4 regions of the Bradyrhizobium sp. IAR9 genome follow, and region 1 is predicted to be linked to each of the others. Evidence: predicted binding sites of a transcription regulator. Region 1 holds the regulator's gene; each other region holds the start of a gene.
What was found. Region 1 encodes LexA, which represses DNA repair genes until DNA is damaged. Its sites were predicted from a motif close to TGTTCNNNNTGTGTTCNG; they were not measured.
Positions count from the first base shown of each region.

Region 1 (7,718 bases):
CGCGGCCCGCGCCGCCGGATTGTGCGGCGATGGTGGTGGATCGGCAGCGGCTCGCTCGCCAGGGCGCGCTGGCATTGACGCAGCGCGGCGACGGCTTTTCGGTTCAGGCGGTGAGGGCGAGCGGCACGAACCGCCCGTGGTCACCGGCCGGTGTCGGCGAAGGTGATTTCGACGGCAGCCTCGTGCCGAAGGCGGCTCCCCGCACCCGCGATGCAACGCCATCGGAGACAGACTTGCAGGCCGACGATTGACGCCATCGATTACAGATACCAGGCCAGCACGGCCTCGAGCCTTGCGTTGCCGATGACTGGCAGGGCCACCATCCGGTTCAGCCCGGCTGCGCAGGCCTCGGACCCGGCGATCGAGCCGTCATGGGTGAGATCGTCGTTGAGCGCGGGCATGCCGGTGGCCCAGGCGCCGCCGATGCTGCCTTCGCCTCGGGCAATGGATTTGTCCGCATAGCGTGCGGCAAGGTCGGTCTGCGCGCTGCAATCGCCGGCGCGAAAGACCAGTGCCGAACGGGCCTCGTTCGGGACCCAGATCTCGAAGCGTCGCGCAATCGGCGTTGCCTGCGCCGAGAGGAATGTCAAAACCCAGGTCTGGTCGGTGCCGGTTCGGTAGGGTACGCCGACCCCCAGATTGATCCCGACCTTGGCGGCGTCCTCCCAGCGCAGGAAGCTCTTGGCGTCGTGCAGGTCCTTGATGATCAGCGGCAGGCCCGCCTTCCAGGTGCGTCCGGGCAGGCCGAAGCCGCGAGGAAACCTGGTGTGGCGGGAGTTGAATTCGAACATGTCCGCCGCGCCGTAATAGCCGTCGACGAGGCCCATCTCGTGGGAGAGATCAGGATCGTTGTGCCAGAGCTCGATCGCGCCGACATGCGCCTCGTCGTCGCCGCAGAACAGCACCATCACGGCTTGCAGGAATTCGCCTGCGAACACCGGCACCGCCACGCCGCAGGTGAGGCCGGCCGCGACGGCCTGATCGATCCGCTTGAAATAGGAGTTGGCGAATTTCGTGAGGATGACGGGATGGCCGCAGGCCCAGGCCTTGCCTGGAAGCCCCTCGTCATATCCGAAGTGCAGCTCTTCGCTGACGGCCTTGAACGCGGACAGCCCTTCATCGTAGAGGCCGCCGCCGAATTCCAGCCGCATGCGCGTCCGGTCAGGCACCCAGAGTTCAACGACGCGAATGAAGGTTTTCATCGAGCGTGTCCGCCGCCTCAAACCACGACAGCATCGGTCATTTGGCTGCGGAGCGGACGTTCAAAATTCAGGCAGCACGGCTCAAACTTCGTGCGGCGACGAGGCGAGGCGGCGGCGCTCGCCGATCGAATTTCATGAAACAAAAACCCACCGGGCTCGCCGGCCTCGGCCGGCGACGGCATTTCAATCCTGGCCCTCGGCTTATCGGGCGGAGGGCGTCAGCCGATCGGCAGTCGTGTGACCGTCGGGCGACTGTCGGCGATGATCTGCGGCTTGTGCTCGCGCTCGCCGATCGGCTGGGTCACCGGCAGTTGCAGCACGGTTGCGCGCTGGCCTTCGACCAGTTGCGTCACCAGCACGGATTTGCCGTCCGGGAATTCGATCGCGTCATGATGGCGATCGGGAATGTGCGGATCGATCTTGCCGAACTTGCCGACGCGGGAGTTGACGGTGCGCGTCCAGATCCAGCGGTTGTCGTAACGGACGTCGTCGGCGAAGGCGAGCTCCGTCCCCGGCAGCAGGCAGACCGCGACGGAGAGATCGGCTTCGGAGGCGAAGCCGCGCGTCGAGGTGCCGCGGAATGTTGTCGTAACGATCGTCTCGCCGACTTCTGCGGGGCGCGTCGCGACGGCATGCAGGCTGTAGTCACACATCGGGTGCTCCTCAATGCAGAGATAGCGACCCGCACCTCTTTCGGAGGCGCAGGCCCCTACCAGAGTGGAAGCACGTGACGGTCTGCTCGGTTGTAGGCAAATCTGCGGCTGGGATCCGCGAGCCGCGATCACATTATCTTTTCCATCTTTTCCGAATTTGTTAGGAACAAAGTCGGCTTCCGTGCATTTGGCAGCCGCGTCTCGACAACCGCGCGTGTCAACGACCGGCGGAGTGATGCGCTTGCGCGGCAACGGCTTGCGATGCTGATGTTGCGATCAGCGTTGCTGCGGCTGCACTCAAACGAGCTGCGCATTTGGGCCGTCCCCCCTCGAACTCGAAAGGCCGCGAAGCGATGTTGCGTCGCGCGGCCTGCCGAGGATGTCGCGAAAGGAGGAGGGGCCGGACAATCTGTGCGATACCAGAAAGACTATCCAGCCGGAGCGGACCGTCATCCGCTCCAATCTCTGATCGGCGAGGCCGATCGAAGGCGCGCGCGAGGCGCTAAAGACTTCAGTATCGAGTACTTCCGGTATCAGTACTTGCGATAAAGCCCGATCAGCTTGCCCTGAATCTTCACGCGGTTCGGCGGCAGGATGCGCACCTCATAAGCGGCATTGGCGGGCTCCAGCGCGATCGAGGCGCCGCGGCGGCGGAAGCGCTTGAGCGTGGCTTCCTCGTCGTCGATCAGTGCCACCACGATGTCGCCGGTATCGGCGCTCTCATTGCGCTGGATCAGCGCCATGTCGCCGTCGAGGATGCCGGCCTCGACCATGGAATCACCGCGCACTTCGAGCGCGTAATGCTCGCCGGAGCCGAGCATGTCGGGCGGCACGCTGATCGTGTGGCTGCGGGTCTGCAAAGCCTCGATCGGAGTACCGGCCGCGATGCGGCCCATCACGGGCACCGCAACGGGTCGCTCGCCCTCGTCCGCGGACGGGCTGGAGCTCGCGCGTAGCTTGCCGAGATTGCCCTCGATGACGCTTGGCGTGAAGCCGCGTCGGTTGCCGGCGGCAGCCTGGAGCTCCGGCAGCTTGATCACTTCGATGGCCCGGGCGCGGTTGGGCAGGCGGCGGATGAAGCCGCGCTCCTCGAGCGCGGTGATCAGGCGGTGGATGCCTGACTTCGAGCGCAGGTCGAGCGCATCCTTCATCTCGTCGAAGGACGGCGGCACGCCGCTTTCCTTCAAGCGCTCGCTGATGAACCGCAGAAGCTCGTATTGTTTGCGCGTTAACATCTCGAACAAAGTCCCCCGGTTGATGTCGTTCGATTCCGAGACGATGAGTTCAGCGATAAGCCGCTACATCTCGAAACAAATCATGAACGGACACTATATGTTCGATATGTGTTCCGCAACTGCTTAATTTACCGTGAACAGAACGAAACTCACGGAATGCGTGTGGCGGCGCAGTTCAGACGGGGAGCCGCAGCACCTCGCAGGGGCTGCCGGCCTCGGCCTTCGGCGCAAACGGTGCGCGCACGAGAAGTACCTGTGCTGCAGCAAGATTCGCAAGCAGAGAGGAGTCTTGATGGCTGACGGGAAGGGCGACGAGCGCGCCGTCGTCGCGCTTTTCCAGGCGCGCGCGCAGATAATCCTCGCGCTGGTCGTTGGCGCCGAGATCGCGGCCCAGCACGACGCGCTCGCGATGATGATGAATCACTGAACGGCCCGACAGCGCGCGAATCAGCGGCACCATGAACAGGAAGGCGCAGACGTAGGACGACACGGGATTGCCGGGCAGGCCGATGACGCCCATCGCCCCTAACCGCCCGTGCATCATCGGCTTGCCGGGCCGCATCGCGATCTTCCAGAACGCCATCGCGATGCCTTCGTCCTTGAGCGCCTGCTGGACCAGATCGTGGTCGCCGACCGATGCGCCTCCGGTCGTGACCAGGATGTCGGCGCCGCTTTCACGCGCGCGGCGGATGCCGGCGGTGGTGGCCTCCAGCGTATCGGCGGCGACACCGAGGTCGATGGTCTCGGCGCCTTCGCTGCGGGCGAGCGCGTGCAGGGCATAGCCGTTGGAATAGACGATCTGGCCGTGCCCGGGCGTTGAGCCCGGCATCACCAGTTCGTCGCCGGTGGCGAGAATCGCGACCTTCGGACGGCGGCAAACGGCGAGCTGCGGGTGGTTCATTCCGGCGGCGAGGGCGAGATCGCGCTCCGTCAGACGGGTTCCCTTGCGCAGGAGAACGTCGCCCTCGCGGAAATCGACGCCGGCGGGGCGGATGTGCCGACCCACGATCGCGGCTTCCTTGATCGTTATGTGCTTGCTTTCGGCGATCGTGTCCTCCTGGATCACGACCGCATCCGCGCCGTCGGGAACGACGCCGCCGGTGAAGATCCGCACGGCTTCGCCGGCGCCGACCTTTCCCGTGAACGGACGGCCCGCCGCGACCTCACCGATCATTGTCAGCGTGGAACCCATTGTTGCCGCATCGGCCGCGCGCACGGCATAGCCGTCCATCGCCGACATCGCCTGGGGCGGCTGGGTGCGCCGCGCAGCGACGTCCTGCGCGAGCACGCGATGGTAGGCTTCGTCGAGTGAAACCATCTCTGCAGGCAGCGGCTCTGCACCCGCCAGCACCGCAGCAAGGGCGTCGGAAACCGGCATCAAGGCCACGGCGAAACTCCTGCTCGGCACGTTCGGATGAAATGTTCCGACAGTCTTCTAGCCGAGCGCGGGGGCAGAGGCAAAATGGCGGAGCGGGCAGGATTTATCCTGCCGCTTCCAGCCCAGGATGGAAGGCAGGCTCAGGCTTGGCATGATCCAGAGAACGAGACCGATCGGCAGGAGGGTGGCCATGGCGAGGACGAGAATGACGAGCGCCACGGCCAGCATCGCTCAACTCCCGCTCGGCCGGTCCGGCCCGGCGTCCAGCGCGACGTCGGGAGCCTTCGGGCCTTGATCCTTGTCGGGCAGCGGATCGGCCTGGGATTTCAGGTCGGCGGCCTTGCTGATCAGCTTGGCGGAAAGGTCAGAATCCGAGGTGGTTCTTGCGAATTCAAGCAGGAGAGAGGCTTGCTTGGTGAGATAGGTTTTGCCCAGCACGTGCATAAGTCCGGTGTAGAAGTCCCAACGGACTCAAGAGTCCGTAAGGGGCCATTCCGTTCCCGGAACTCCGTACAAAAATGCACAAAGCGCTCTGGTTCCTCATTTTGGGCAAAATTGGTTCCGGAAGACTTGGCGACATTGGCGTCTCCCGCTGCGCGGAGATCGTCAGATGCCCAATGCCTTCAAGGCGTTCCCGACGTCGCGCGGCGACGTCACATGCACCGCTGTCAGCCCGCGCGACCGCGCGCCTTCAACATTCTCGGCGAGATCGTCGAAGAAAACGATACGTCCTGCGGGCACGCCGATGGCGGCGACGACATGGTCGAAGGCTTCCGCATCCGGTTTGCGCAGGCCGATGCTGGACGACAGATATAGCGCGCGGAAATGGCCGAGCAGTTCGCCGTATTCCTTCGAGAAATAGTCGACATGCGGCCGGTTGGTGTTGGAGAAGGCGTAGAGCGGCATCTGCTTCGCCGCGCGCGGCAGCAGCTCGGCGATGTCAGGCATCTCGCCGGCGAAGATCGCGTTCCAGCCTTCCAGGAACTGGGCGTCCGAAATGCCGATACCGAGCGAAGCACGCAGCGAGGCGAAATAGTCCTCGTCGCTGATCTTGCCGACCTCGTGCAGCCGGTAAGCCTCGTCACGCACATAGCGCGCGACGATGGCCTCGGGCTGGCAGCCGGCATGTCCCGCCCAGCAGGCGATCGCCTTGGAGAAGTCGATGTCGAGCACCACGCGCCCGAGATCGAACAGCAGCGCATCCGCGCTGCCGGGAGAAAGCGAGTTCACTTGCATCCTTTCACTCAGTATCGATACGGATCGTGATCGAACAGCGGGAATGCGCTGAACACGCTCGGCGCGTTGGTGGCGGTCGCCGGATGCAGGCAGGATTTGTCGACCTCGGCAAATGACGTGGCGCCCAAAAGGCCGAGGCAGCGCAGCACTTCGTCCTCCAGCAGCTCCAGCATCCGCGCGACGCCGGCCTCGCCAGCCGCCGCTAGCGCCCAGCATTGCAGCCGGCCGATCCCGACCATGTCCGCGCCCGCCGCGATCGCCTTGACGATGTCGGTGCCGCGACAGACACCGCCGTCGACCATGATCTTGGCGCGGCCCTTCACGGCCTCGACGATCTCGGGCAACACATGCATGGCGCCGCGGCCGTGGTCGAGCTGGCGGCCGCCATGGTTGGAGACGTAGATCCATTCGACGCCGTGATCGATCGCGATCAGGGCGTCCTCGGCGGTGGCGATGCCCTTCAGGATCAGCGGAATCCTGAACTTGTCCTTGATCATCTTCACGGTCCGCCACTCCAGGCCCTTCTGGAAATCGCCGCCGGTGGCACGCAGGCGGCTTTCGCGAACGTAGCGCTTGGCGATGTCACGCTCACGACGGCTGTAATGGGCGGTATCGACGGTCAGGCAGAAGGCGGCATAGGCGCTCTTCTCGGCCCGGCTGACGACATCGGCGACAAAGGCGTCGTCGCCGCGGACATAGAGCTGATAGAGCCGCAGCGCATCGGGTGCGGCTTCGGCGGTCTGCTCCAGGCCGGGCTCGGACACCGAGCTCAGCATGTGCGCTGCACCGAAGGTGCCGGCAGCGCGCGCGACGCTCGCCGCGCCATCCGGATCGAAGATCTCGAGCGCGCCGACGGGGGCGAGCACCACCGGCAGGCGCATCCTGCGGCCGAACTGCTGAACCGAGCCGTCGACCTTGCGGACGTCGCGCAGCACGCGCGGGCGGAAGGCGATCTCGTCCAGCGCCATGCGGTTGCGGCGCATCGTGGTTTCGGTCTCGGCGGCGCCCACGATGTAGTCCCAGGCGTTCTGGTTGAGGTTGGCCCGCGCTTTCCGAATGAATTCGTGCAGGTTTTGGAACGGCTCGTTGCTGGCGCCGAGCTCGACGTTCCGTTCCGGCCGGATCCGGGGTGCTTCGTTCATTGTTATCCTCCCGAGAATTTGAAGCCTTGTGTCATCGCCTAACCCGTCCAGCGTTCCAAAACCATCCTAAAATGGCATGGCTGCGCGGCGTGGACGGGCGCACCGATTGCCCCTTTAGGTACCTTTGGGGGCGGGCCAGTCCTGCAACGTTGCCAAAAGTTTAGGCCCGAACGAAGCGATTTTTGCGGTGTACCGGTCAGCGGTGCATCCCGGCCTTGAAGAAACCAGAATGGTATTGTGAGAAGTGGATTGGATCGCCAATTGCATGGCGCTTCCCAAGTCTGCTTCCCAAGTCTCGAGAGACGAGCCCAAGCAAGCTCAAGCGAACCGCCAAGCAAAAAGGCAAGCCCATCCATGCGGAAAACCCTGCTGTTCCCTCTGGGCGCGCTCACCGGAGCGTGTCTCACCCTTCTGGTCGCCAGCCCGCACGGTGGTGTATGGGCGGCACGGGCGGCAGCGAGCGCGGACAATGCCTATTCCCAGCTCAACCTGTTCGGCACGGTGTTCGAGCGCGTCAAAGCGAGCTATGTCGAGAAGCCCGACAACGCCAAGATGATCGAAGGCGCGATCACGGGCATGGTGACCTCGCTCGACCCGCATTCGCGCTACATGAACGCTAAGGCCTGGACCGAGATGCAGGAGACCACCTCCGGCGAGTTCGGCGGCCTCGGCATCGAGGTCACGATGGAAGACGGCCTCGTCAAGGTCGTTTCGCCGATCGACGATACGCCCGCCTCGAAGGCAGGCCTGATGTCCGGCGACCTCATCAGCAAGATCGACGGCGAGGCCGTGCAGGGCATGACGCTCGAGCAGGCCGTCAACAAGATGAAGGGCCCGGTCGATACCAAGACCAAGCTCACCATCGTCCGCAA
Region 1 is NZ_JACBZW010000010.1:16,471-24,188, forward strand. Features, by position in the region: partial or broken gene GGD67_RS24510 (ComEC/Rec2 family competence protein) at 1-251, shown strand, start outside; gene GGD67_RS24515 (GAF domain-containing protein) at 261-1,202, opposite strand; gene GGD67_RS24520 (hypothetical protein) at 1,421-1,855, opposite strand; gene lexA (transcriptional repressor LexA) at 2,389-3,090, opposite strand; gene glp (gephyrin-like molybdotransferase Glp) at 3,266-4,477, opposite strand; gene GGD67_RS24535 (hypothetical protein) at 4,526-4,696, opposite strand; gene GGD67_RS24540 (hypothetical protein) at 4,700-4,906, opposite strand; gene GGD67_RS24545 (HAD family phosphatase) at 5,075-5,704, opposite strand; gene GGD67_RS24550 (alpha-hydroxy acid oxidase) at 5,713-6,846, opposite strand; gene GGD67_RS24555 (S41 family peptidase) at 7,201-7,718, shown strand, end outside.

Region 2 (7,718 bases), on a different contig from region 1:
CGGTGATCGAGTTCGGGCTGGTCGGCCAGACCATGCACCAGGTCGACGAGCGGGTGCCGGTTAAGGATCTGGAGAAGCTGACGCAGGTCTACCGCGGGATTTTGACGCGGTATTTTGCTTAATACTCCGCTGTCATCGCCCGGCCAGTGCGCAATTGCGTACTAGGACCGGGCGATCCAGTATTCCAGAGACGATAGTGATCGAACCGAAAGGCCGCGGCGTACTGGATGCCCCGGTCAAGCCGGGGCATGACAGCGAGGGTGTGGAGAGAGCGCGCAGTCTCTGCGCTCTCACACCTCTAATAATCCACCTTCATCAGATACAGCCCATCCGGCGGGGCGACGATGCCGCAGGCGGCGCGGTTGCGCGCCTCCAGCGCTGCGGAGAGATCGTCGGCGGTCCAGCGGCCCTCGCCGACCCAGACCAGCGAGCCCACCATCGAGCGCACCTGGCTGTGCAGGAACGAGCGCGCCGAGGTGACAATGGTGATCTCGCGGCCGTCACGCAGCACGTCGAGCTGATCGAGCGTCTTCTCCGGCGATTTGGCCTGGCACTCGGTGTCGCGGAACGTGGTGAAATCGTGCTTGCCGAGCAGGCGCTGTGCCGCCGCATGCATCGCGTCGGCATCGAGCCGGCGCGGCACGCGCCAGGCGTGGCCGATGTCGAGCGCGAGATTGGCGCGGGTGTTGACGATGCGGTAGCGGTAGTGGCGCTTCACCGCCGAGAAGCGCGCCTCGAACGCGTCAGGCACGATCTCCGCCTCCAGCACCGCGATCGGATGCGGGCGCAGATGCGCGTTGAGCCCGTCGCGAAACCGGCCCGGCGGAAACTGCTTGTCGATGTCGACATGCGCGACCTGGCCGCGCGCGTGCACGCCGGCATCGGTACGCCCGGCGCCATGCACCCGCAAATCCGCGCCGGTCATCGCCTTCACGGCCGCCTCCAGCGCACCCTGCACCGAGGGCAGCGTGTCCTGGATCTGCCAGCCGAAAAACGGCGCGCCGTCATATTCGATGGTGAGCTTGTAGCGGGGCATCAATGCAAACGTAAGGGGGGTCTAAGACGCGCGCCAGCTTGAAAGGCCTTCCAATTCATGGGGCCTTTGCCAGGTCTTTGGAGCTCTAAAATTCGGATAGACCCTTCTCCGCAAGCGACAGTTAGGCGATCATCTAGCAATTGGCCCGGCACTCCTTCTCCATATCCCCGCTCGCATCGCAGAATCTTTATTCTGATAAGCTCGCCTCCAATTGGGACTTCACACCATGCTCCAGGGGCCGGCGAATACCCATGGATGTGTCGAAGAACCTTGTGTGCTGGCAGCGTCCAATCGATGCGTGCCCCGGCCTTATCGATCTTAGCCGCGTAAATGCCAAACTCACTTTGCTTGATGAAATTGAGCTGATTGCGCTCGAGCTTGTCCATGGCATGCGCCATTAGCGTTGCACCCAAGGATGATAGAAGCTCTCGTAAATCTCCAGACGTATCAGTATCCGTAAGTTGTACTCGCGCCTCTAGAGCAATGTCGCCGGTATCGAGACCAGCATCCATCTTCATTACCATCACGCCAGTTTCAAGATCACCTTCAATGACGGCCCGCTCAATTGGTGCGGCCCCGCGCCAACGAGGCAGAAGCGATCCATGAAGATTGAAGCAACCGAACCGGGGCGCATCCAAGATTTCTTGAGGCAGTATTACGCCGTACGCGACAACAACGGCCGCGTCAGCATGAAAGGCCTGAAACTCTCGGATAGCCTCAGGCGTTCGCAGTGTTTGGGGCGTAAAGACGGGAATACCAAGTTTCCTAGCTTCGAGCTCGACCTCGCTAGGCTGTGGTTTCAGTCCTCTCTTTGCCGGCTTAGGCGCGCGCGTATAAACCGCTAACAACTGATGCCCATGCTCAACTAGGGCTCGAAGCGTCGGCACGGAGAAATCGGGCGTGCCCATGAAGATCAGGCGGAGGGGCATGTGGCTGCGTTCGGTGAGAGTTCTGATTCCCCGTCATGCCCGGGCTTGTCCCGGGCATCCACGGTCTTGGCGACAAAGCAAGCAAGGCGTGGATGGCCGGGTCAAGCCCGGCCATGACGACGTGAGAGAGCCGAGCTCCACTCACTCCGCGCGCTTGGCGGCTTTCTCGAACTTCTTCATGACGCGGTCGCGCTTGAGCTTCGACAGATAGTCGACGAACAGGACGCCGTTGAGGTGGTCGATCTCGTGCTGGATGCAGGTGGCATAGAGGCCTTCTGCGTCCTCCTCGTGCACCTTGCCGTCGAGATCGGTGAAGCGGACGCGCACCTTCGCAGGGCGCTCGACCTCCTCGTAATATTCGGGGATCGAGAGGCAGCCTTCCTCGTAGACCGAGAGTTCCTCGGACGAGGCGATGATCTCGGGGTTGATGAAGACGCGCGGAAGCGGCGTGGTCTCGCCGTTCTCGTCGCGCTTGGCGAGGTCCATGGTGATCAGCCGCAGCGGCTGCGCGATCTGGATCGCGGCGAGGCCAATGCCGGGCGCGTCGTACATGGTCTCGAACATGTCGTCGGCAAGCTTGCGGATCTCCGAGGTGACCTTCTCGATCGGCTTGGAGACCAGACGCAGCTGCCTGTCGGGCAGGATGATGATTTCTCTGAGGGCCATGGCCGCGATTTAAGCCCCGCGCCGGGTGCGGTCAATGCGGCCGGGAACCCCGTTAACTCTCCGCTAACCATAAAACTTCGCTTTTCGTTAACCATGAAAATTAGGGGACCGTTAACCGTCAACGTTCCCTCTTCGTTCGCGGGAGCCAGCGAATCGGCTAGAACGGCGGCATGAACGAGATCATTTTCATGTTGGGCGACTGGCCGGTGCGCACGATCGATGCGCTGATCGGCTTCGGCGCCCTCGTCCTCATACTCCTGGTGGTCATCGCCGTCGTGATCGCCCGCTCGGGCCGGCGCGGCGCGGAACTCGCGATGGCGCATGCGATCCGGGCCGACGAGCTCGAGGAGCGCCTCAGCGAGGTGCTGCGCGCCCAGAGCGAATCCTCAGGGCGGGTCGACGCCATGACCCAGGCGCTGGCGGGACGCCAGGCCGAGATGGCACGCGCGGTCAACGAGCGGCTGGATTCGGTGACCCATCGCGTCGGCCAGTCGATGGAACATTCGACCCGCAACACCATGGAGAGCCTCCGCGCACTGCACGAGCGGCTCGGCATCATCGACAGCGCCCACAAGAACCTCACCGATCTCACCACCCAGGTCACGACCCTGCGCGACGTGCTCGCCAACAAGCAGTCGCGCGGCGCCTTCGGCCAGGCGCGGATGGAGGCGATCGTCCAGGACGGTCTTCCAAAGGGCGCCTACGAGTTCCAGTTCACGCTCTCGACGGGAAAGCGGCCGGACTGCGTCGTGTTCCTGCCCGACCAGCGCCCGCTCTGCATCGACGCGAAATTTCCGCTGGAGGCGATGACGGCGCTGCACGACGCCCGCACCGACGAGGAGCGGCGCGTTGCCACGCAGCGGCTGCGCGGCGACGTGATGAAGCATGTCAGCGACATCGCGGAAAAATACCTCGTCACCGGCGAGACCCAGGAGATGGCGCTGATGTTCGTGCCGTCGGAATCGGTCTACGCCGAAATCCACGACGGTTTCGACGACGTGATCCAGAAGGCCTATCGCGCCCGCGTGGTGCTGGTGTCGCCCTCGCTCTTGATGCTCGCAATCCAGGTGATGCAGCAGATCATGAAGGACGCGCGCATGCGCGATGCCGCCGACCAGATTCAGACTGAAGTGATCAAGCTCGGCGACGATCTGGGACGCCTCAGGGATCGCGTGGTCAAATTGCAGAAACACTTTTCCGATGCGAACGAGGACGTCCGCCAGATCCTGATCTCCGCCGACAAGATCGAGAAGCGTGCCGGAAGGATTGAGGAGCTCGATTTCAGCAAGAGCGATGCGGAAGGGCCGCGGCTGGTGGCGACGGGCGCAAGTGAGCTGTTCCCGCGGAAGCTCCAGGCGGGGGAGTGATTCTCTTCTGAGATCAGGTACGCTGCCAGCCCAATTTCACTGTCGTCGCCCGGCTTGACCGGGTGACCCAGTATCCCAGAGACGGCAGATGAGCCCTCGCTGCTACTACATTCTCGCCAGCAAGATTGGCGGAACGCTCTGCATTGGCATCACCAACGACCTCATCCGCCGGGTCGCACAACACAAGCTGAAGCTCATCGAGAGCTTCACGAAAGACTACGGCGTCGTGGGCTGGTCTACTTCGAGCAGTTCGATGCCCCCGAGAATGCGATCAAGCGGGAAAAGCGCCTGAAGAAGTGGAAGCGTGATTGGAAGATCGCGCTGATCGAGAAGGACAATCCGGACTGGAACGATCTCTATCCGGAGATTGCAGGTCCTCCATAACTCCGGCCTCTGGAATACTGGGTCGCCCGGTCAAGCCGGGCGACGACACCTCACTTGTGGCCCCCAGAATCTGCTAACACCGTCCCATGACCGCTCCCGACGCGACCTCCCCCGCCGCGACCTCCGCTCCCGCCGCCTCCTGGCGCGACAGCCTTGCCGTTTACCTGCAGCCGCGGGTGCTGATCGTGCTGTTTCTCGGCTTCTCTTCCGGCCTGCCGCTGGCGTTGTCGGGCTCGACGCTGCTGGTGTGGATGCGCGAGGCCGGGGTTGACCTGAAGACGATCGGGCTGTTCGCGCTGGTCGGCACGCCCTACACGCTGAAATTCCTGTGGGCTCCGCTGGTGGATGCGCTGCACGTGCCGCTGTTCACCCGGGCGTTCGGACGGCGGCGCGGCTGGCTGGTGTTTTCGCAACTACTGCTGATCGTCGCGATCCTGCTGCTGGCGATGACCGACCCGGCCAGCTCGCCGTTCTACGTCGCGCTGGGCGCGCTGCTGGTGGCGACGACGTCGTCGACGCAGGACATCGTGGTCGACGCCTTCCGCGTCGAGAGCCTGCCGGAGAGCGAGCAGGCCGCCGGCATGGCGGCTTACGTTGCGGCCTATCGCATCGGAATGCTGGTCTCGACCGCGGGCGCGCTGTTCATCGTCTCGGGCTTCGAAGGCACCGGCATAGCCCGCACCTCGGCGTGGATGTGGGGCTACGTGGTGATGGCCGCGATGGTGCTGATCGGCACGATCACCGCGCTGGCGGCGACCGAGCCGGCGCAATCCGCGCAGGCGGAAGCTGCGACACAAACCGAGACCGCATTTGCACGTGTGTTGAGCGCAGCGATCGGCGCGTTCTCCGAATTCCTGTCGCGCAAGGACGCACTCGCCGCGCTCGCCTTCGTCGTGCTGTTCAAGTTCACCGATGCCTTCTCGGGCACGATGACGGCGCCGTTCGTGATCGACCTCGGCTTCACCCGCAACGATTATGCGGCGATCGTGAAGGGCGTCGGCCTCGCCGCCACCCTGATCGGCGGGTTTGCCGGCGGCTTCGTCGCGCGGCGTTATTCGCTCGCGACCAGCCTCTGGATCGGCGGCGTGGTGCAGGCGCTGGCCAATTTGTCCTTTGCCTGGCTCGCAATGGTCGGCACCAATCAATGGGCGCTGGCGCTCGCGATCTGCGCCGAGAACTTCACCAGCGCGATCGGCACCGTGATCTTCGTGGCCTACCTGTCGGCGCTCTGCCAGAACCCGCTGCACACGGCGACGCAATATGCGCTGCTCACCGCGCTCGCGGCGGTGGGGCGGACCTATCTGTCGTCGAGTGCGGGCTATGTCGCGGAGACGACGGGCTGGCCGCTGTTCTTTGTGATCTGCGTGCTGGTGGCGATTCCGAGCCTGCTGCTGCTCGCCTGGTTGCAGAAGCGCGGGCATTTTGAGGCGCTGGGGCCAGTCAGGGTGTGATGGTCTCGTAGCTTGAAGGTCTCGTAGGGTGGGCAAAGGCGCGACGCGCCGTGCCCACCATCGCGCCAGGAATTCCAGAGAGGTGGTGGGCACGCTTCGCTTTGCCCACCCTACGGCATCTCGCCTCGCCGCCCCTACTGCTTCTTGATCAGGCTCCACTTCGTGATCACGGCTTCGCTCATCTGGCCGGGATCGCTGGCGCAGGCGACTTCGTCGACCTTGACCGAGATTTCCTTGCCGACGAACGTCTTCAGCTGCGCCGCTTGCGCATCGCCGCTCGGAACGAGCTGGAAGGTCTCGGGCCCGGTCTCGAGATTGCACAACCCGTTCGGCGGCGGCAGGCGGCGCGGCTCGGACGTGATCTGGTAGGTCGCAACCCGCTTGCCGGCATTCTTGACGTCGCGCACTTTCAAGGCGTTCAACTCGCCGGACAACACCTCGCCGGCGTTGATCGGCTTGCCGGGCTTGGACGGCGGCGGCGCTCCGTCGTCCTGCTGCGCGGAGATGGCCGGGCTCGCCAGCAGCATCATCGTCGCGACCAAAGCCAAGCGTGTGGCGAAAAGTTTCGTCATGTCGTCCGTTCCGTAAAGTCTGGATGGCTAGAACAGGGTACGCTGCCGCATCGCGGCCGATAGCGTACCTTCATCGAGATAATCAAGCTCGCCACCGACAGGCACACCATGGGCCAGCCGGGTTACTTTTACGTTGGCGTCCTGAAGCAGGTCGGTGATGTAGTGCGCCGTGGTCTGGCCGTCCACCGTCGCATTCAGCGCCAGGATGATTTCATGCACCCGAGAATCATGTGCGCGCGCGACCAGCGCGTCGATGGTCAGATCCTGCGGGCCGACGCCGTCGAGCGGCGACAATGTCGCGCCCAGCACATGATAGCGACCCTGGGTCGCATTGGCGCGCTCCAGCGCCCAGAGATCGGCGACGTCGGCGACGACGACGATGATGGCGTCATCGCGCTTCGGATCGGTGCAAACCGTGCAGGGATTTTGCGTATCGATGTTGCCGCAGGTCTTGCAGACCTGGACCTTGTCGAGCGCGACCTGCATGGCCGAGGCCAGCGGCATCATCAGCGCTTCGCGCTTCTTGATCAGATGCAGCGCCGCGCGCCGCGCCGAGCGCGGACCGAGGCCCGGCAGCCGCGCGAGAAGCTGCACCAGCCGCTCGATTTCAGGACCCGCAACCGCGCCCATCTTACTGGCCGAACAACCCCGGCGGCAGGCCGAGCCCGCCGGTCAGCGACTGCATCTTCTCCTGCATCGCGGTCTCCGCCTTGCGGCGGGCATCACTGAGCGCGGTCACGAGCAGATCTTCGAGCACTTCGCGCTCTTCCGGCTTCATCAGCGAGGGGTCGATCTTGATGCCCTTGACGTCCATCTTCGCGGTCATGCGCACGGCGACGAGGCCGCCGCCGGAAATGCCCTCGACTTCCACGTTGCCCAGCTGCTCCTGCATCTCCTGCATCTTGGATTGCAGCTGCGCCGCCTGCTTCATCATGCCGAGAAAATCAGCCATCGGTGCTCGTCCTTGGAAAAAGATGGGCTCAGAGATCGTCGCCGTCGGAACCGTCGGGCGGATCGTCACTGCCATAGTCAGCGTTTATATTGGCTTCCGGCGTCTCGGGGGCAAGCCTGCGGACCTCGACAACCTTCGCGCCGGGGAAACGCGACAGCACCTCCCGCACGCGCGGATCGGCCTCCGCGGTACGGGCATGCTCCTGCTTCGCCGCCTGGTTCACCGAGCGCAGCGTCGGCTGGCCCTGCTCGTTGGAGACGATCACCGTCCAGCGGCGGCCGGTCCACAGCTCGAATTTCCTCGCGAGCTCGGAGATCATGGTCTTGGAGGCGTTCGGCTCGAGCGCGACCTCCAGCCGGCC
Region 2 is NZ_JACBZW010000015.1:27,962-35,679, reverse strand. Features, by position in the region: gene dapE (succinyl-diaminopimelate desuccinylase) at 1-122, shown strand, start outside; gene truA (tRNA pseudouridine(38-40) synthase TruA) at 299-1,036, opposite strand; gene fmt (methionyl-tRNA formyltransferase) at 1,036-1,965, opposite strand; gene def (peptide deformylase) at 2,107-2,631, opposite strand; gene GGD67_RS31240 (DNA recombination protein RmuC) at 2,802-3,998, shown strand; partial or broken gene GGD67_RS39565 (GIY-YIG nuclease family protein) at 4,087-4,382, shown strand; gene GGD67_RS31235 (AmpG family muropeptide MFS transporter) at 4,469-5,833, shown strand; gene GGD67_RS31230 (hypothetical protein) at 5,968-6,405, opposite strand; gene recR (recombination mediator RecR) at 6,433-7,035, opposite strand; gene GGD67_RS31220 (YbaB/EbfC family nucleoid-associated protein) at 7,037-7,357, opposite strand; gene GGD67_RS31215 (DNA polymerase III subunit gamma/tau) at 7,386-7,718, opposite strand, start outside.
Region 2: the regulator LexA is predicted to act here: its motif matches at 2,754-2,771, upstream of GGD67_RS31240 (DNA recombination protein RmuC).

Region 3 (7,718 bases), 170 kb from region 1:
CGGAAGAGCCAGCGGACCGATGACCCGACTAATGTCATTGCTTTACACCATTAAAGCCAAAGGTTGTGTCACCCGGGGGCCACATCTCTGCGAAAACGCGAGCGAGTCGGTTGGCGCGCAAAAAACAAAAAGGCCGGCGCGAGGCCGGCCTTTCGTAACGCGAGGCGTTGAAGTGTAGCTTAGTACTTGGCAACAACCGGGGCGCCGAAGTGATAGTTCACGCCGACCTGCACGGTGTGGAAGTTGAGCGTGCCGGTGGTGACCGGAGCGCCGAGACCGGAGAAGTAGGTCTCGCCGCCGAGGCTGCGATAGAGGTACTCGCCCTTGACCGACCACTGCGGAGCGAAGAACGCCTCGACGCCGGCGCCGACGGTCCAGCCCGAGTGGAACTTGCTGTCGGAGACAGTCACGCCGAGCGCGCTGACGCTGACCTTGTTGTCGATCCAGGCGTAACCACCGGTGCCGTAGAACAGCACGTTGTTGACGGCCCAGCCGATGCGGCCGCGGACGGTGCCGAGCGCGTCGGTCTTGGACGACACGGTGATGCCGAGAGCAGTCGCCGAGGCGCTGACGTCAGCCCAGGAACCGTCGGCCTCGATGCCGAACACGACGTTGCCGGCCTGCCAGTTGTAGCCGGCGGTGCCGCCGACGAAGCCACCCTTCATCTTCGGGTCGCCGGAAGCGTTTTCCCAGGCGCCGCCACCGACGATACCGAGATAGAAGCCGGTCCAGTTGTAGACGGCAGCCGCCGGAGCGATCGGAGCCTTGGTGTAGGGGCGGGCTGCGAGGTCGGCCGCCGAAGCGGGCGCAGCGAGAGCGAACAAACAGGCCGAAGCCAACAAAACCTTCTTCATTTTCAACTAATCCCAGTCCCAGTTTCTGTTGTTGCCTTCCTGACCGGAAGGGCAGCGGACTCAACGGCCCAACTAATGCCGTGCTTACACCACTAAAGCCGCAAGTTGTGTCTCCGAAAAGCCACAGCAGTCGAAAAGGTGATGGTTACTGACTTATTGCCCCCCGTTCATGTCTCGCCAAACGAAAAAGGCCGGCGCGAGGCCGGCCTTAGACGTCAATGATGTCAGAGGGATATCAGTACCGCGCGACGCCCTGCGCACCCCAGTTGAAGTGATAGTTCACGCCTGCCTTGACCGTGTGGACGGTATCGGTCCACTCGGACCGGTTGGTCACGACGGGGCTATACTGAATCGTGCTCTTGCCGAAGTCGATATAGTTGTATTCGACCTTGGCCGACCAGTTCGGAGCGAACATGTATTCCGCGCCGGCGCCGACGGTCCAACCCCAGCGGGTGTTGTTCTGGATGAAGACGTTTCCGGGGATGCCATCGTAGCGATGCTGAATGTCGCCGACCGCAGCGCCGCCGCTGACGAAGAAGAGAGCGGGGCCGGTCGAGTAGCCGAGACGGCCCTTGATGTCGCCGAAGCCGCGGATTCTCGTGAAATAGGTGTCGCCGAGGCCGGCATTGATCTCGGCCGAACGACCGTTGATGTCAGCCCAATGATAGTCGCCCTCGATGCCGAACACCCAGTTGGCCGCCTGCCAGTTGTAGCCGACCACGCCACCGACAAAGCCGCCGGTGGTGTCGTAGTTCTGACTTCCCGCAAAGAGCGCCGTATTCGGACCGCCAAAGAAGGTTTCGTCGCTGCGGCCCCAGGCACCACCGCCCTGCACACCGAGGTAGAAGCCGGTCCAGGTATAGATCGGAGCGGGGGGCGCGACCGGCGCCTTTGTATAGGGACGCGCTGCGAGATCCGCAGCACCGGCCGGAGCCGAGAGGGTCAGCGCAACCGCGCCGGCGAAGCCAAACAAAATCTTCTTCACTGTAATCTCCCCAGTCGTGTCCGCCTCTCTGAGTTCCCCAAGGCGGACGATCAGGCGCGAGGCCCATTGCATCAATTCCAGGCACGACGATAGCTCGATTCTGCGGCAGAGTCCGTGCCCGGAGTGCAACAGTTGGATGTAATCGACCTACCTCTAACTTAATGAATGTTAAGTAGTTTTTGCCGTTCACGGGAACCCGATTTGGTTCCATCCCGATTGCCATCGCAGCGCCATCTGGATGCCATCGCGTCTCCACATTTGGCGGCGATTTCTGGAGGAACAAATCTGGAACGGATCGCCGGTCGGTGCTATATGTGGGGATAACCTCGGGGGTGATGGGCTGATCAGCCCCTGCAAGCGTATAGGGTCGCCTTAACAGGGCGCAGAGGAACGCGGGCAGCGCGCTCGGCCTTAGGAAATTCAGTGGCATTCGGAGTGGAGAGCGGCGATGGCGGGAAGCGTCAACAAGGTCATTCTGGTTGGAAATCTCGGCAAGGATCCTGAAATCCGCCGCACTCAGGACGGGCGGCCGATCGCGAATCTGAGCATCGCCACCTCCGAGACCTGGCGCGACAAGAACAGCGGCGAGCGCAAGGAAAAGACCGAGTGGCATCGCGTCGTGATCTTCAATGAAGGGCTCTGCAAGGTCGCCGAGCAATATCTGAAGAAGGGCGCGAAGGTTTACATCGAGGGTGCGCTCCAGACCCGCAAATGGACCGACCAGAGCGGCGTCGAGAAGTACTCGACCGAGGTCGTGCTCCAGGGCTTCAATTCGACGCTCACGATGCTCGATGGCCGTGGCGGCGGCGGAGGAGGCGGCAGCTTCGGCGACGAGCCGGGCGGCGATTTCGGCTCCTCTGGTCCCGTCAGCAGCGCGCCGCGCCGTCCCGTCGCCGCCGGCGGCGGTGGCCGCAACAGCGACATGGACGACGACATCCCGTTCTGAGCACGGACCGGAACGATGAGGGGGCGCTGGCCGGCTGAGCGGCGCCTTCTCATTTCGTGTCAGCAAACCTTACTAATCGGCAGGAAGGGCTCGGGTTTTCCGGGCCCGCTTCATGTTTGGGTTGAACTCGGATTGCCCAGCGCAATCGCGTCGAAGGGCGTGTTGGCGCGCGATCGACAAGGGGTCCCAGAGGCGATTTCGGAAGGCCTGTTCCGGGTCCCTCCGAGACGCTTCCCTTAAGGCCGTAAGTTATTGGAAAAATAAGCGGAAAAAGCGCTTCCCTGAAGCCTGCGAGGGTGGTTATCAGGGTCTCGATGCGCTATATGATTCCCAGATAAAACCTCACCGGATTTCCCCTTGGCTGACGACGACGACAAGCCCGGCGACCAGCCGGGGCAACCCTCGGATATTCGCCCCGTCTCCATCTTCGAGGAGATGAAGAAGTCCTATCTCGACTACGCCATGAGCGTGATCGTGGCTCGGGCGCTGCCTGATGCCCGGGACGGTCTGAAGCCGGTGCACCGCCGCATCCTGTTCTCGATGAATGAGCAGGGGCACACGCCCGACAAGAAGTACGTCAAATCCGCCCGCGTGGTCGGTGACGTCATCGGTAAGTATCACCCGCACGGCGACCAGTCGATTTACGACGCCATGGTCCGCATGGCGCAGGACTTCTCGATGCGCGTGCCGTTGATCGACGGCCAGGGCAATTTCGGCTCGGTCGATGGCGATCCCCCGGCTGCCTATCGTTACACCGAAGCGCGCCTGACCAAGGCCGCGCTGGCTCTGCTGGCCGACATCGACAAGGACACTGTCGACTTCCAGCCGAACTACGACAACAACGAGACCGAGCCGTCGGTCTTGCCGGCCAAGTTCCCGAACCTTCTCGTCAACGGCGCCGGCGGCATCGCGGTCGGCATGGCGACCAATATCCCGCCGCACAATCTCGGCGAGGTCATCGACGCCTGCGTCGCGCTGATCGACAACCCCGCGCTCACCATCGACGAGCTCATCAACATCGTGCCCGGACCGGATTTCCCGACCGGCGGCGTCATTCTCGGACGGCAGGGCATCCGCTCCGCCTATCACCTCGGCCGCGGCTCGATCGTCATGCGCGGCAAGGTCGCGATCGAGACCATCCGCAAGGAGCGTGAGGCGCTCATCATCACCGAGATTCCCTACCAGGTGAACAAGGCGACGATGGTCGAGCGCATCGCCGAGCTGGTGAAGGAAAAGAAGATCGAGGGCATCGGCGACCTGCGCGATGAATCGGATCGCGAAGGCTACCGCGTCGTCATCGAATTGAAGCGCGACGCCGTGCCGGATGTGGTGCTGAACCAGCTGTACCGTTTCACGCCGCTGCAGACCAGCTTCGGCGTCAACATGGTTGCGCTCGACAGCGGCCGTCCTCGGATCATGCATCTGAAGGACCTGCTCGCGATCTTCGTCGATTTCCGAGAGCGGGTCGTCACGCGGCGCACCAAGTACCTGCTCGCCAAGGCGCGCGACCGCGCCCATATTTTGGTCGGTCTGGCGATCGCGGTTGCCAATATCGACGAGATGATCCGCGTGATCCGGACCTCGCCGGACCCGACCACCGCGCGCGACACGCTGATGTCGCGCGACTGGCCGGCCCGGGACGTCGAGGACATGCTGACCCTGATCGACGATCCCCGTCACCGCATCAGCGCGGACGGCACGATCCGGCTGTCGATGGAGCAGGCGAGGGCCATTCTCGACCTGCGCCTTCAGCGCCTCACCGCACTCGGCCGCGACGAAATCCGCGACGAGCTCGACAAGCTTGCCGGCGAGATTGCCGATTATCTCGACATCCTGCGCTCGCGCGAGCGCGTGCTGGGCATCATCAAGACCGAGCTTGCCGAAGTGAAGGCCGAGTTCGCCACCCCGCGGCGCACCGTCATCATCGAGCAGGAAGGCGAGGTCGAGGACGAGGACCTGATCCAGCGCGAGGACATGGTCGTCACGGTGTCCCACGCCGGCTACGTCAAGCGTGTGCCGCTGTCGGCCTACCGGGCGCAGCGCCGCGGCGGCAAGGGCCGCGCCGGCATGCAGACCCGCGACGAGGATTTCGTCAGCCGCCTGTTCGTGGCTTCCACGCACACGCCGGTCCTGTTCTTCTCCTCGCGCGGCCAGGTCTACAAGGAGAAGGTCTGGCGTCTGCCGATGGCCGCGCCGAACGCGCGCGGCAAGGCGCTGATCAACATCCTGCCGCTGGAGCAGGGCGAGCGCATCACCACCATCATGCCGCTGCCGGAGGACGAATCCACCTGGGGCGAGCTCGACGTGATGTTCGCCACGACAGGCGGCAATGTCCGCCGCAACAAGCTGTCAGACTTCGTCGACGTCCGCCGCTCCGGCATCATCGCCATGAAGCTGGACGACGGCGAGTCGATCGTCGACGTGCAGATCTGCACCGAGCGCGACGACGTGCTGCTGACCGCCGCCGGCGGCCAGTGTATCCGCTTCCCGGTTCCTGATGTGCGCGTGTTCACCGGGCGCACCTCGATGGGCGTGCGCGGAATCGCGCTCGGCGAAGGCGACAAGGTGATCTCGCTGGCGATCCTGCGCCACGTCGAGACCACCTCGGACGAGCGCTCGGCCTACCTGAAGATGCGCCGCGCCGTCGCCGGCGAAGCTGCGGCCGAAGATGCCGCCGCGGACGCCGAGGCCGAGGAGACCTCCGGCAGCTTCCAGCTCGCGCAGGAGCGTTACGCCGAGATGTCGGCGCAGGAGCAGGTCGTGCTCACCGTCTCCGTCAACGGTTATGGCAAGCGGACATTGTCCTACGAGTACCGCACCACCGGCCGCGGCGGCAAAGGCATCGTCGCCATGAGCGTCAACAACCGCAACGGCAATCTGGTCGCGTCCTTCCCGGTGGAAGATGCCGACCAGATCATGCTGGTCACCGACAAGGGCCAGCTGATCCGCTGCCCGGTCGAAGGCATCCGCATCGCCGGCCGCTCGACGCAAGGCGTGATCGTGTTCGACACCGCCGAGGACGAGCATGTCGTCTCGGTCGAGCACATCACCGAAGAGGCCGAGAGCGGGAATGGCGAGAACGGGAACGGGGCGTGATGCCCCGTTCTACACGCCGTTCGCAAGCTCGCTCGTGAGGTCGGCAAGCGCCTCTCGCTTGCCGATCTGTGCCATCCAGCACCAGAGCTCCAGCGTGCAGTACAGCCGATAGAGACCGAGCGTCTCCTGCCAGTCGGGGCGCCCCATCTGACCACAGCCGGCGAGCAATCCGTCGCGCTTTGGCGCATCCTTCGGCGTGAAATAGTACAGCGCCTTCGCGATATCCATCAACGGATCGCCCGATGTCGCGTTCTCGAAGTCGACGATGCCCGTCAGGCGTGGTGCGCCCTGCGACGTCACCAACACATTGCCAGCATGGAAATCGTAGTGGCACAGTCGAGGGGTGATTGCTGCCTCGAACAGTTGCTGTCGTGCCGTGACGCTGTCGCGAAGACGCGCGGCTAAAGCTGGATCGCCGCCGCGTGTGAGAAACTCCCTGAGCTTTCGGTCGAACTGCGCCGACATGTAGGCTTGGTTGCTCGGATGGGCCGTCCAGACCCCGTTGGGGCCGATATAGCCGAAGCTGTCGAGCATGACGTCGTTGATTCGGCGCAGCGTCGCGCCCATCTCGGCGTAGATCGCAAACAGCTCGGTCTCCGACAGCGTTGCCGCGCGTCGGCCAAGCACGACGCCCTCCAACTTGGTCATGAGCACATAGTTCAGCTCGATTACCGATCGCGTGTCATCGGCGAGCAGGATTTTTGGAATGGCCGGGCCAAGGTTTCGCAGGAGACCCAGCACGTAGACCTCCTTCGCCATCTTCCACTGCAGCGATTCCGGATAGACCTTGAGGATGCAGGGGCGCGCATCCGCCAGCGCGATCTCGAGCACGGTGCTGATCTCCCCGCCATGTAGCTCTGTGATGCCGAGCAGCGATGCCTGCGGGTATATCCGGCGGATGATCGCTTGCACCTGATCGGCCGAGACCGGCAGGCGTGGCTTCAGCTTCAAGGAAGGAGCGTCACTGGTTGTCATGGCTTCAAGGTCAGGCTTGTATCCTGGATGGAGCGAAGCGAAATCCGGGTTCTCGCAAGGCTCAAAAGTCCCGGATTGCGCTGCGCTCCATCCGGGCTACGCGCCATGCCCTAAATCTCCAGCTCCGTGCCGAACTCTACCACCTGCTTGGTCGGCACGCCGAAGAACGCGGCCGATCGTTCGGCGTTGCGCTGGAGGAAGGCGAACACGCCTTCGCGCCAGACCCACATGCCGGGAATGTCCTCGCTGGGAATGATGGTCTCGCGGCCGACGTAATAGGTGATGTCGGAGAGGTCGATGCCGGGCAGCTTGCTCTGGCGGCAGACGAGATTCAGGCCTTCATAGATCGTCGGGTTCTGCATGAAGCCGTAATGCAGGATCACGCGGGTGATGCCGGGAATGATGTCGATCACCTCGGCGCGTTCCTCGTCCGCGATGTGCGGAAGCTCCTCGATCAGCACTGTGACCAGCAGCACGCGCTCGTGCAGCACGCGGTTGTGCCTGACGAACTGGGTGAGCGCGAGCGGCACGCCGCGCGGTGCGGAGGCCAGGAACACGGCGGTCCCGGGCAGTCTTGCGCTGCACTTGTTCACGGCGGTCTCGATCAGGTCTTCCTCGGGCTGCCGGAGCCGGCCCCTCGCGGCCCCGACCAGCTTCACGCCGGCGCGCCAGGTCAGCATCAGGAAGGCGACGAGGCCGGCGAGCAGCAGCGGAAACCAGCCGCCTTCGAACAGTTTGATCGAGTTGGCCGAGAAGAAGATCACGTCGATGACGAAGAAGGCGCCGTTCACGGCCACCACGAGCCAGGGCGAATAGCCCCACTGGATCGCGACCAGCGCGGCGAGCAGCGTCGTGATCGCCA
Region 3 is NZ_JACBZW010000010.1:183,120-190,837, forward strand. Features, by position in the region: gene GGD67_RS25340 (outer membrane protein) at 180-854, opposite strand; gene GGD67_RS25345 (outer membrane protein) at 1,090-1,839, opposite strand; gene GGD67_RS25350 (single-stranded DNA-binding protein) at 2,288-2,785, shown strand; gene gyrA (DNA gyrase subunit A) at 3,143-5,881, shown strand; gene GGD67_RS25360 (phosphotransferase family protein) at 5,891-6,856, opposite strand; gene GGD67_RS25365 (potassium transporter Kup) at 6,967-7,718, opposite strand, start outside.
Region 3: the regulator LexA is predicted to act here: its motif matches at 2,115-2,132, upstream of GGD67_RS25350 (single-stranded DNA-binding protein).

Region 4 (7,718 bases), on a different contig from region 1:
TGACATAAATTTCGCGACTTCCTCTCACGACGCCGCCGAGCCCAAGCCGGCCGCACACGACGGAGGCAATTTGCGCTGGGATATCATCGAGCTACTGTTCTTCGCCTATCGCGACTTCGTCGGCGACCCCGACCAGGAGCTGGAGGCTTTCGGCTTCGGCCGAGCCCATCACCGGGTCATGCACTTCGTCTACCGCTATCCCGGCCTCAAGGTCGCCGATCTGCTCGACGTCCTGCGCATCACCAAGCAGTCGCTCGGCCGCGTGCTCAAGCAGCTGCTGGACGAGGGCTACATCGTGCAGAAGACCGGCGACAATGACCGCCGCCAGCGCCTGCTCTACGCGACGCCCAAGGGCGAGGCGCTGGTGCAGAAGCTTGCCGGTCTGCAGACCACGCGGATCACCAAGGCGCTCGCCGAAATGGGTCCGCAGGATGCCGAGACGGTCAAGCGCTTCCTGCGCGCGATGATCGATCGCGACGATCCGGACAAGGTGCTCGAGACGATCTTCGCTTCCGTCAACCACGACGCCAAGGAGTGACCGTGACGCTCGCTGCCACTCTCGCCCGCCCGCCGGCACGCCCGGCCGATGACGCGCCGCATCTGCTGCTGGTCGACGACGACCGCCGCATCCGCGATCTGCTCTCGCGCTTCCTCGCCGCCGAGGGCTACCGCGTCACCACCGCCGCCAGTGCCGGCGATGCGCGCTCGAAACTGCAGGGCCTGCATTTCGACCTCTTGATCCTCGACGTCATGATGCCCGGCGAGACCGGCTTCGATCTCGCCCGCTTCATCCGGACATCCTCCTCGGTGCCGATCGTGATGCTGACGGCACGACACGAGGCGGAAGCGCGCATCGAGGGCCTGCAGATCGGCGCCGACGACTACGTGGCGAAACCGTTCGAGCCGCGCGAGCTGGCGCTGCGCATCAACAACATCCTCAAGCGCGCCGCTCCGCCGCCGCAAGCCACGGCGGTGGAGAAGATCGCGTTCGGTCCCTACGTCTATCATCTCGATCGCGGCGAGCTGCGCCAGGGCGAGGAGGTCATCCACCTCACCGACCGCGAGCGCGAGATGCTGCGCATTCTCTCGGAGACGCCGGGCGAGACCGTGCCGCGCAGTGCGTTGACCGGCAACGGCAGCGTCAACGAGCGCGCCGTCGACGTGCAGATCAACCGCCTCAGGCGCAAGATCGAGACCGACCCCGCCAATCCGCTGTTCCTCCAGGCGGTGCGCGGCATCGGCTACCGGCTGGTAGCCTCGCCATAAATCAGTGAAGCGCGACCGATGAGCACGATCGATACCGGCCTGACGCTGCTCCGAAGCGCCGCCGGCCGCGTCTCCGCCGCCAATGGCTGGATGGGCAACGCGTTCAAGGGCTGGATGCCGACTGGCCTCTACGCCCGCGCGCTCCTCATCATGATCGTGCCGATGGTGGTGCTGCAATCGGTCGTCGCCTTCGTGTTCATGGAGCGGCACTGGAACACGGTGACGCGCCGACTGTCGGCCGCCGTGGTGCAGGACATCGCCGCGCTGATCGACGTCTACAAGGGTTATCCGCAAGATAAGGATCGCGACCAGATCCGCCGCATCGCGCAGCAGCGCCTCGGCCTCGTCGTCGACTTCCTGCCCGCCGGCGACATGCCGCCGCCGGGACCAAAGCCGTTCTTCTCGCTGCTCGACCAGACGCTGTCGGTGCAGCTCGGCCGCCAGATCGGCCGCTCGTTCTGGATCGACACGGTCGGCCGCTCCAATCTGGTCGAGATCCGCATCCAGCTCGACGACGCCGTGATGCGCGTGTTCGCGCAGCGCAGCGCCGCCTATGCCTCCAACTCGGAGATCTTCCTGTTCTGGATGGTCGGCACGTCCTCGATCCTGCTGATCGTGGCCGTGCTGTTCCTGCGCAACCAGATCAAGCCGATCCTGCGCCTCGCTGACGCTGCCGAAAGCTTCGGCAAGGGCCGCGAGGCGCCGAACTTCCGCCCAAGGGGCGCGCGCGAGGTGCGGCGCGCAGCGGTCGCCTTCCTCGAGATGAAATCGCGCATCGAGCGCACCATGGAGCAGCGCACCGCGATGCTCGCCGGCGTCAGCCACGATCTGCGCACCATCCTGACCCGCTTCAAGCTCGAGCTGGCGCTGATCGGCGACAGCCCTGAGCTCGAGGGCATGCGCAAGGACGTCGACGAGATGTCGATGATGCTGGAGGATTACCTCGCCTTCGCCCGCGGCGATTCCGGTGAGCAGTCGCAGCCGACCGACATGGCGCAGGCGCTCGAGGAGCTGCGCAGCGATGCCGAGCGCCACGGTCATACCGCGACCGTCGCCTTCCACGGCCTGCCCGTGGTGACGGTGAAGCCGGCCTCGTTCAAGCGCTGCCTTGCCAATCTCGTCACCAACGCGGCGCGCTACGGCAAGGCCATCGCCATCACCGGCCAGCGCGATCACCGTTATTTGACCGTGACGATCGACGACGACGGACCCGGCATTCCCGCGCATTTGCGCGAAGAGGTGTTCAAGCCGTTCCTGCGGCTCGACAACGCCCGCAACCAGGATGAAGGCGGCACCGGCCTCGGCCTCGCCATCGCCCGCGACATCGCCCGCTCGCATGGCGGCGACATCACGCTTGGCGACAGCCCGATGGGGGGACTAAGGGCGAGCGTCAGGATACCGGTGTAGCCGCCGTAGCCCTACTTCGGCAGCAGCGCCTTCAGCTTGTCCATGTCGCGCACGTTCATCTTGAAGCCGCCGGGCATCACGATGTCGCCGGGCTTCTGGTCCGGCTTGCAGGACCCGAGCCATTTGGCTTGCAGCGTCATGGTGGTATCGCGCCCCGCAGCGCCGGCGACACCGCCTTGCGCGTGCGAGGAGGTCTTCACCGTATAGGCCGAGTTGAAATCGCCGGTGATCTCGGCATGCGAGGTCGTGCTGACGCCGGCGACGCTGCATTCGGAATCGCTGACATAGCCGGTCGCGGTCTTCTTGATCTCCTGCTTGGCGCAGATCTGCTTGGCCATCGGGGAGACGTTGTTGCTCATCTCCTTGTCGACGGTCTCGTCGGTGCAGTGCTGCATGGTCATCTCGGGCACGGGCGAGCCTGATGTGACCAGCTTCATCTCCCAAAGACCGGCCTTGCGGACCGGCAGGTCGTCGGCGCACGCCACGCCTGCAGACAACGCAAGGCAAAGGGTCGAGCCGAGCAAAGCGAGTTTGCGCGTCATGTGAGAGGCTCCCGGCTGAGAAATTGCAGGCTTGCGACAGCGCCTCAATAGAGCGTGCGGATCGGCTGGTCGGCGGCGCCATAAGGCACCCAGCGGCAGGAGAACGAGATGTAACCGCCCTCATAGGCCTGCACCGCCAGGAATTTCACGACCTTGCCGTAGCGCGCGCAGTGATCGACCGCGGCCTGCCGGGCATCGACCTGGGTGGCCATCGAATAGGCGATGATGCCGCCGGTGTCATTGCCCTTGAACGGCGGCACATAGTCAGCGCGCGCCGACTGGCTCGCCATCATACCCGAGACAACCAGGCTGGCGAGAAGACCCGCGGCCGCAATGATTCGCATTCCCGTCACTCCAATTGGCTGGCGGGCAGTTTACGGTGCCGGGAGGGAAGTGGAAAGAACCCAAGCTCTGCCAACCACGAAGTTGTGGTCAACTCCTGGCGAAGTGTTGCCGCGCTGCACTTGACCTCCCCCGGCCTTCGCGGCACCGTCCAACCTTCGCAAGACTTTAGCTGTCCGGATTGACCATGCGCGCCCCCTTCCTGAAATTGCTCCGCTATGCCGCCGTGCTCGGCCTCATGTTCGGAGCGATGTCGCTCGGTGAGGCCAGGGCCGCCAATCCGCTGGAGCTGAACTTCTGGCTGAGCGGCCCGCGCTATGACGGCGCCGTCGCCGATTGCGACCGGGCGCTGCCGACCATCGCCACCCAGTTCTGGGAAAAGGAAAGCACGTTCTGGAATTCCTCGTTGAGGATCACCGGCTTCGCCGCCGTTCGCGAGACCGCATTCCGGCCCTGGCAGTCCGACAATATTCCCCGCCGCTATTGCACCGGCGAGGCCATGCTCAATGACGGCAAGGTGCGCAAGGTGCACTTCTCGATCATCGAGGATGGCGGCTTCGCCGGCTATGGCAACGGCGTCGAATGGTGCGTGGTCGGGCTCGACCGCAACTGGGCCTACAATCCGGCCTGCCGCGCCGCCAAGCCCTGATTGGGAAGCCCTGATTCGAGATGATCGAAGGCGCCGAACGGCGGTCGCCCCGAATTTTGTTCTTGAAATGTTCCTATCGCCTGCTAGGCTTCTCGCACAGTCTAGTTGAGGAGCGTCGCCATGTTTCATTCCAGATTGCATTCGTTTTCCCGTCTCGTGATCTCCCTGACCCTTGCCGCCGGACTGGCCTTGTTGGCCGGGAGCGCGAACGCCCAGGACAAGCGGCAGAACGCGCCCGGCGAATTCGACTTCTATGTGCTGTCGCTGTCGTGGTCGCCCTCGTTCTGCGAGGAGGCCGCCGAGCGTGGCGGCCGATCGCAGATCCAGTGCAGCGGTCGGCCCTACGCCTTCGTGGTGCATGGGCTGTGGCCGCAATATGAGACCGGCTTCCCGGAATATTGCCAGCGGCCCGCACCGCGACTGAACCGCAGCATCGTCTCCTCGATGCTCGATCTGATGCCGGCGCCGGGCCTGATCTTCAACGAATGGGACAAGCACGGCACCTGCTCGGGCCTTGAGGGCCGCAACTATTTCGAGACGATCCGCAAGGCGCGCGCTGCGATCAAGATCCCGGCCGAATATCTCGATTTGTCTCAGGCCAAGACCGTGGCACCGGCGGAGGTCGAGGAAGCCTTCATCAAGGCCAATCCGGGGCTGAGCAATGCCGCCGTCTCGGTCACCTGCAACCGGACGCGGCTGTCCGAGGTCCGTATCTGCCTCAGCAAGGACCTGCAATTCCGCGCTTGCGACGAGATCGAACGCCGCACCTGCCGCCGCGATCAGGTGACGATGCCGCCGATCAGGGGCGGATAGGATTTGTTCGCCGTCATTCCGGGGCGCGCGGAGCGCGAACGATGATGCGCATTTGCGCATCTGAAATTCCATCCAGCAGCATGCGCCGTGGCGAAATGGATTCCGGGCTCGGTGCCATGCACCGCCCGGAATGACAGCAGTTACTTTCGGCGCGTGATGTCGTAACTCTTCGCCATGAATTACCGCCACGCCTTTCACGCCGGCAACTTCGCCGATGTCATCAAGCACATCGTGCTGGCGCGCATCATCACCTATCTGCAGGACAAGCCGGGGGCGTTCCGCGTCATCGACACCCATGCCGGCGCCGGCCTCTACGATCTCGACAGCGACGAGGCGCGCCGGGGCGGCGAATGGCTGACCGGAATCGCGCGGCTGATGCAGGCGCGCCTCTCGAACGAGACCCTCGCGCTGGTACAACCCTATCTCGATATCGTCCGCGCCTTCAATCCCAAGGGTGAGCTCAAGGCCTATCCAGGCTCGCCGTTGATTGCGCGCGGCCTGCTCCGGCCGCAAGATCGGATCATCGCATGCGAGCTGGAGCCGAAGGCGCGGAAAGCGCTGATCGACGTGCTGCGCCGCGACGAACAGGCCCGCGTGGTCGACCTCGACGGCTGGATGGCGCTGCCGGCTTTCGTGCCGCCGAAGGAGCGGCGCGGACTCGTGCTGATCGATCCGCCCTTCGAGGCCAAGGACGAGTTCGAGCGGCTGGGCGAAGCCTTCTCCACCGCCTTCGCGAAATGGCCAACCGGCATCTATGTCATTTGGTATCCCGCCAAGAATCGGCGCGCCACCGACACACTGGTTCAAACGGTGGCGCGGCTCGCATCTGCAGCAAAACCGCCGGGAAATTGTCTGCGCCTCGAGTTCAGCGTCGCGCCTCAGCTCGACGGCGGAGCTCTCGCCTCCACCGGGCTCCTGATCGTCAATCCGCCCTACACGCTGCAGGGCGAGCTCAAGACGATCCTGCCCGAGCTGGAAATGCCGCTCGGCCAAGGTGGTGCTGCCAGATTCCGATTGGAGGTGCCCAAGCCTTAAAGCCAGCCCGTAACACTCCGGCATTCTTGGGAAAAATATGCAGGAGCGGTAGTCAATCTGCAGAGAACCGTATTATGCTGTTTCCGTGACTGGCTTTACGTTCCGCTTCCGCGAATGGTTGCGGCGGAGTGAAGGCCTAAGAAAGATCCGGCCGGACCGCCAGCGGTCCGCCCAAGGATGGCCAGCTCCCGGGCTCCGTAGTGCCCCGTCATGTCGTGACGTGAGTCTGCGTTGCGGCGGAGGAGCAATGAGGGGGAGTTTCCCGATGGCCATGACGGGAACGGTTAAGTTTTTCAACGGCGAACGCGGCTACGGTTTCATCAAGCCTGACGACGGCGGCCGCGACGTCTTCGTACATATTACTGCTGTGGAGCGGGCCGGACTGAAGGACCTTGCGGAAGGACAGCGTATTACTTTCGAAGTCGAACCCGACAAGAAGGGGAAGGGACCGAAGGCGGTCAATCTGGTCATCCTGTCCTAGCGGGCCTGACGCACAACATTCGGCGCAATACTTGGCGCAAAAATACTTGGCAAAAAAATCCCGGCCGCGAGCGGCCGGGAGGTTATGGTCCGGTATTTTTTTCTTCAGCTATCAGAAGCGATAGTTCACGCCTGCGCGCACAACGCTGGCGCTATAGCCGTTTGACACCCCTGTAATTGCGAACTGTGTCGTCGACAGATCGATGTAGAGATATTCCAGCTTGGCGCTCCAGTTCGGGGCCAGACCGACTTCCGCACCGGCGCCGATGGTCCAGCCGGCGGTGGTGTGCGATTCCGTCCAGCCGAAGGTCTGCGCACGCAGCTCGCCGAAGGCGAGGCCGGCGGTGCCATAGAACAGCACGTTGCTGAAGGCATAGCCGGCGCGGCCGCGCAGGGTGCCGAACCACGGATTGGAGAACTTCCACGGCGCGAAGGTGTCGTCGGCACCGGCGGCCTGGATGTCGCCCTCGACGCCGAACACAAACGGGCCATTCTGGAAGTTGTAGCCGGCCTGCACGCCGCCGACGAAGCCCGACGGCTTCGAGGGGTTGTTGTCCACCGAGCCCCATTCATAGCCGATGTTGCCGCCGAGATACGGGCCTGCCCAGCTATACGCGTTGAGCGGCTGGTTGACGGTATAGGGCGCGCGCTGACCGTAAGTCATGTCGGCGGCCTCCGCCGAAGCTGTCCAGCCGGCGGCAACCAACGCGGCTGCGCCCACAACGAGCCTCTTCATCACTTAACTCCAACGCAACTGCCGTCACCGGTGCGGCGCCCGCGCCGCCGCGCGAGGCAAAACGCATGGTTACGGAACCACCACTTTTTCGCGTAAGATTTATCGAGAGTTTTAAGTTAAAGGGCTGTTAAGCCGGGTTACCGCGCTGTTAACAGGCTTAAGCAAGCGTTACCGGGAACTGCGCCGCCATCCTGTGCGTGCCGCACGGCCGGAACTTCAAATCGGCACCCCCAGCGCCTAAATTCGCTCCATGGTTCACGATTCCACCGACAATCCGGACGACCGCGCGCGCAAACCCGTGCGTGGCGCCGTGCCGGACGTCCCAGCCGAAACGCCTCCGGACCTCGATCCCGCCACCAGCGGCGGCGATGACGAGGACGATGCGCGGCTGCCCGATATCCTGGAAGAGAGCGGCGCCGTCGGCGAAGGCCCGCTGGCGACCGGCCAT
Region 4 is NZ_JACBZW010000002.1:97,132-104,849, forward strand. Features, by position in the region: gene GGD67_RS06005 (MarR family winged helix-turn-helix transcriptional regulator) at 1-538, shown strand, start outside; gene GGD67_RS06010 (response regulator) at 535-1,266, shown strand; gene GGD67_RS06015 (ATP-binding protein) at 1,285-2,673, shown strand; gene GGD67_RS06020 (DUF3617 family protein) at 2,685-3,215, opposite strand; gene GGD67_RS06025 (hypothetical protein) at 3,260-3,559, opposite strand; gene GGD67_RS06030 (hypothetical protein) at 3,745-4,206, shown strand; gene GGD67_RS06035 (ribonuclease T2 family protein) at 4,327-5,019, shown strand; gene GGD67_RS06040 (23S rRNA (adenine(2030)-N(6))-methyltransferase RlmJ) at 5,194-6,054, shown strand; gene GGD67_RS06045 (cold-shock protein) at 6,320-6,535, shown strand; gene GGD67_RS06050 (outer membrane protein) at 6,647-7,270, opposite strand; gene uvrC (excinuclease ABC subunit UvrC) at 7,521-7,718, shown strand, end outside.
Region 4: the regulator LexA is predicted to act here: its motif matches at 4,264-4,281, upstream of GGD67_RS06035 (ribonuclease T2 family protein).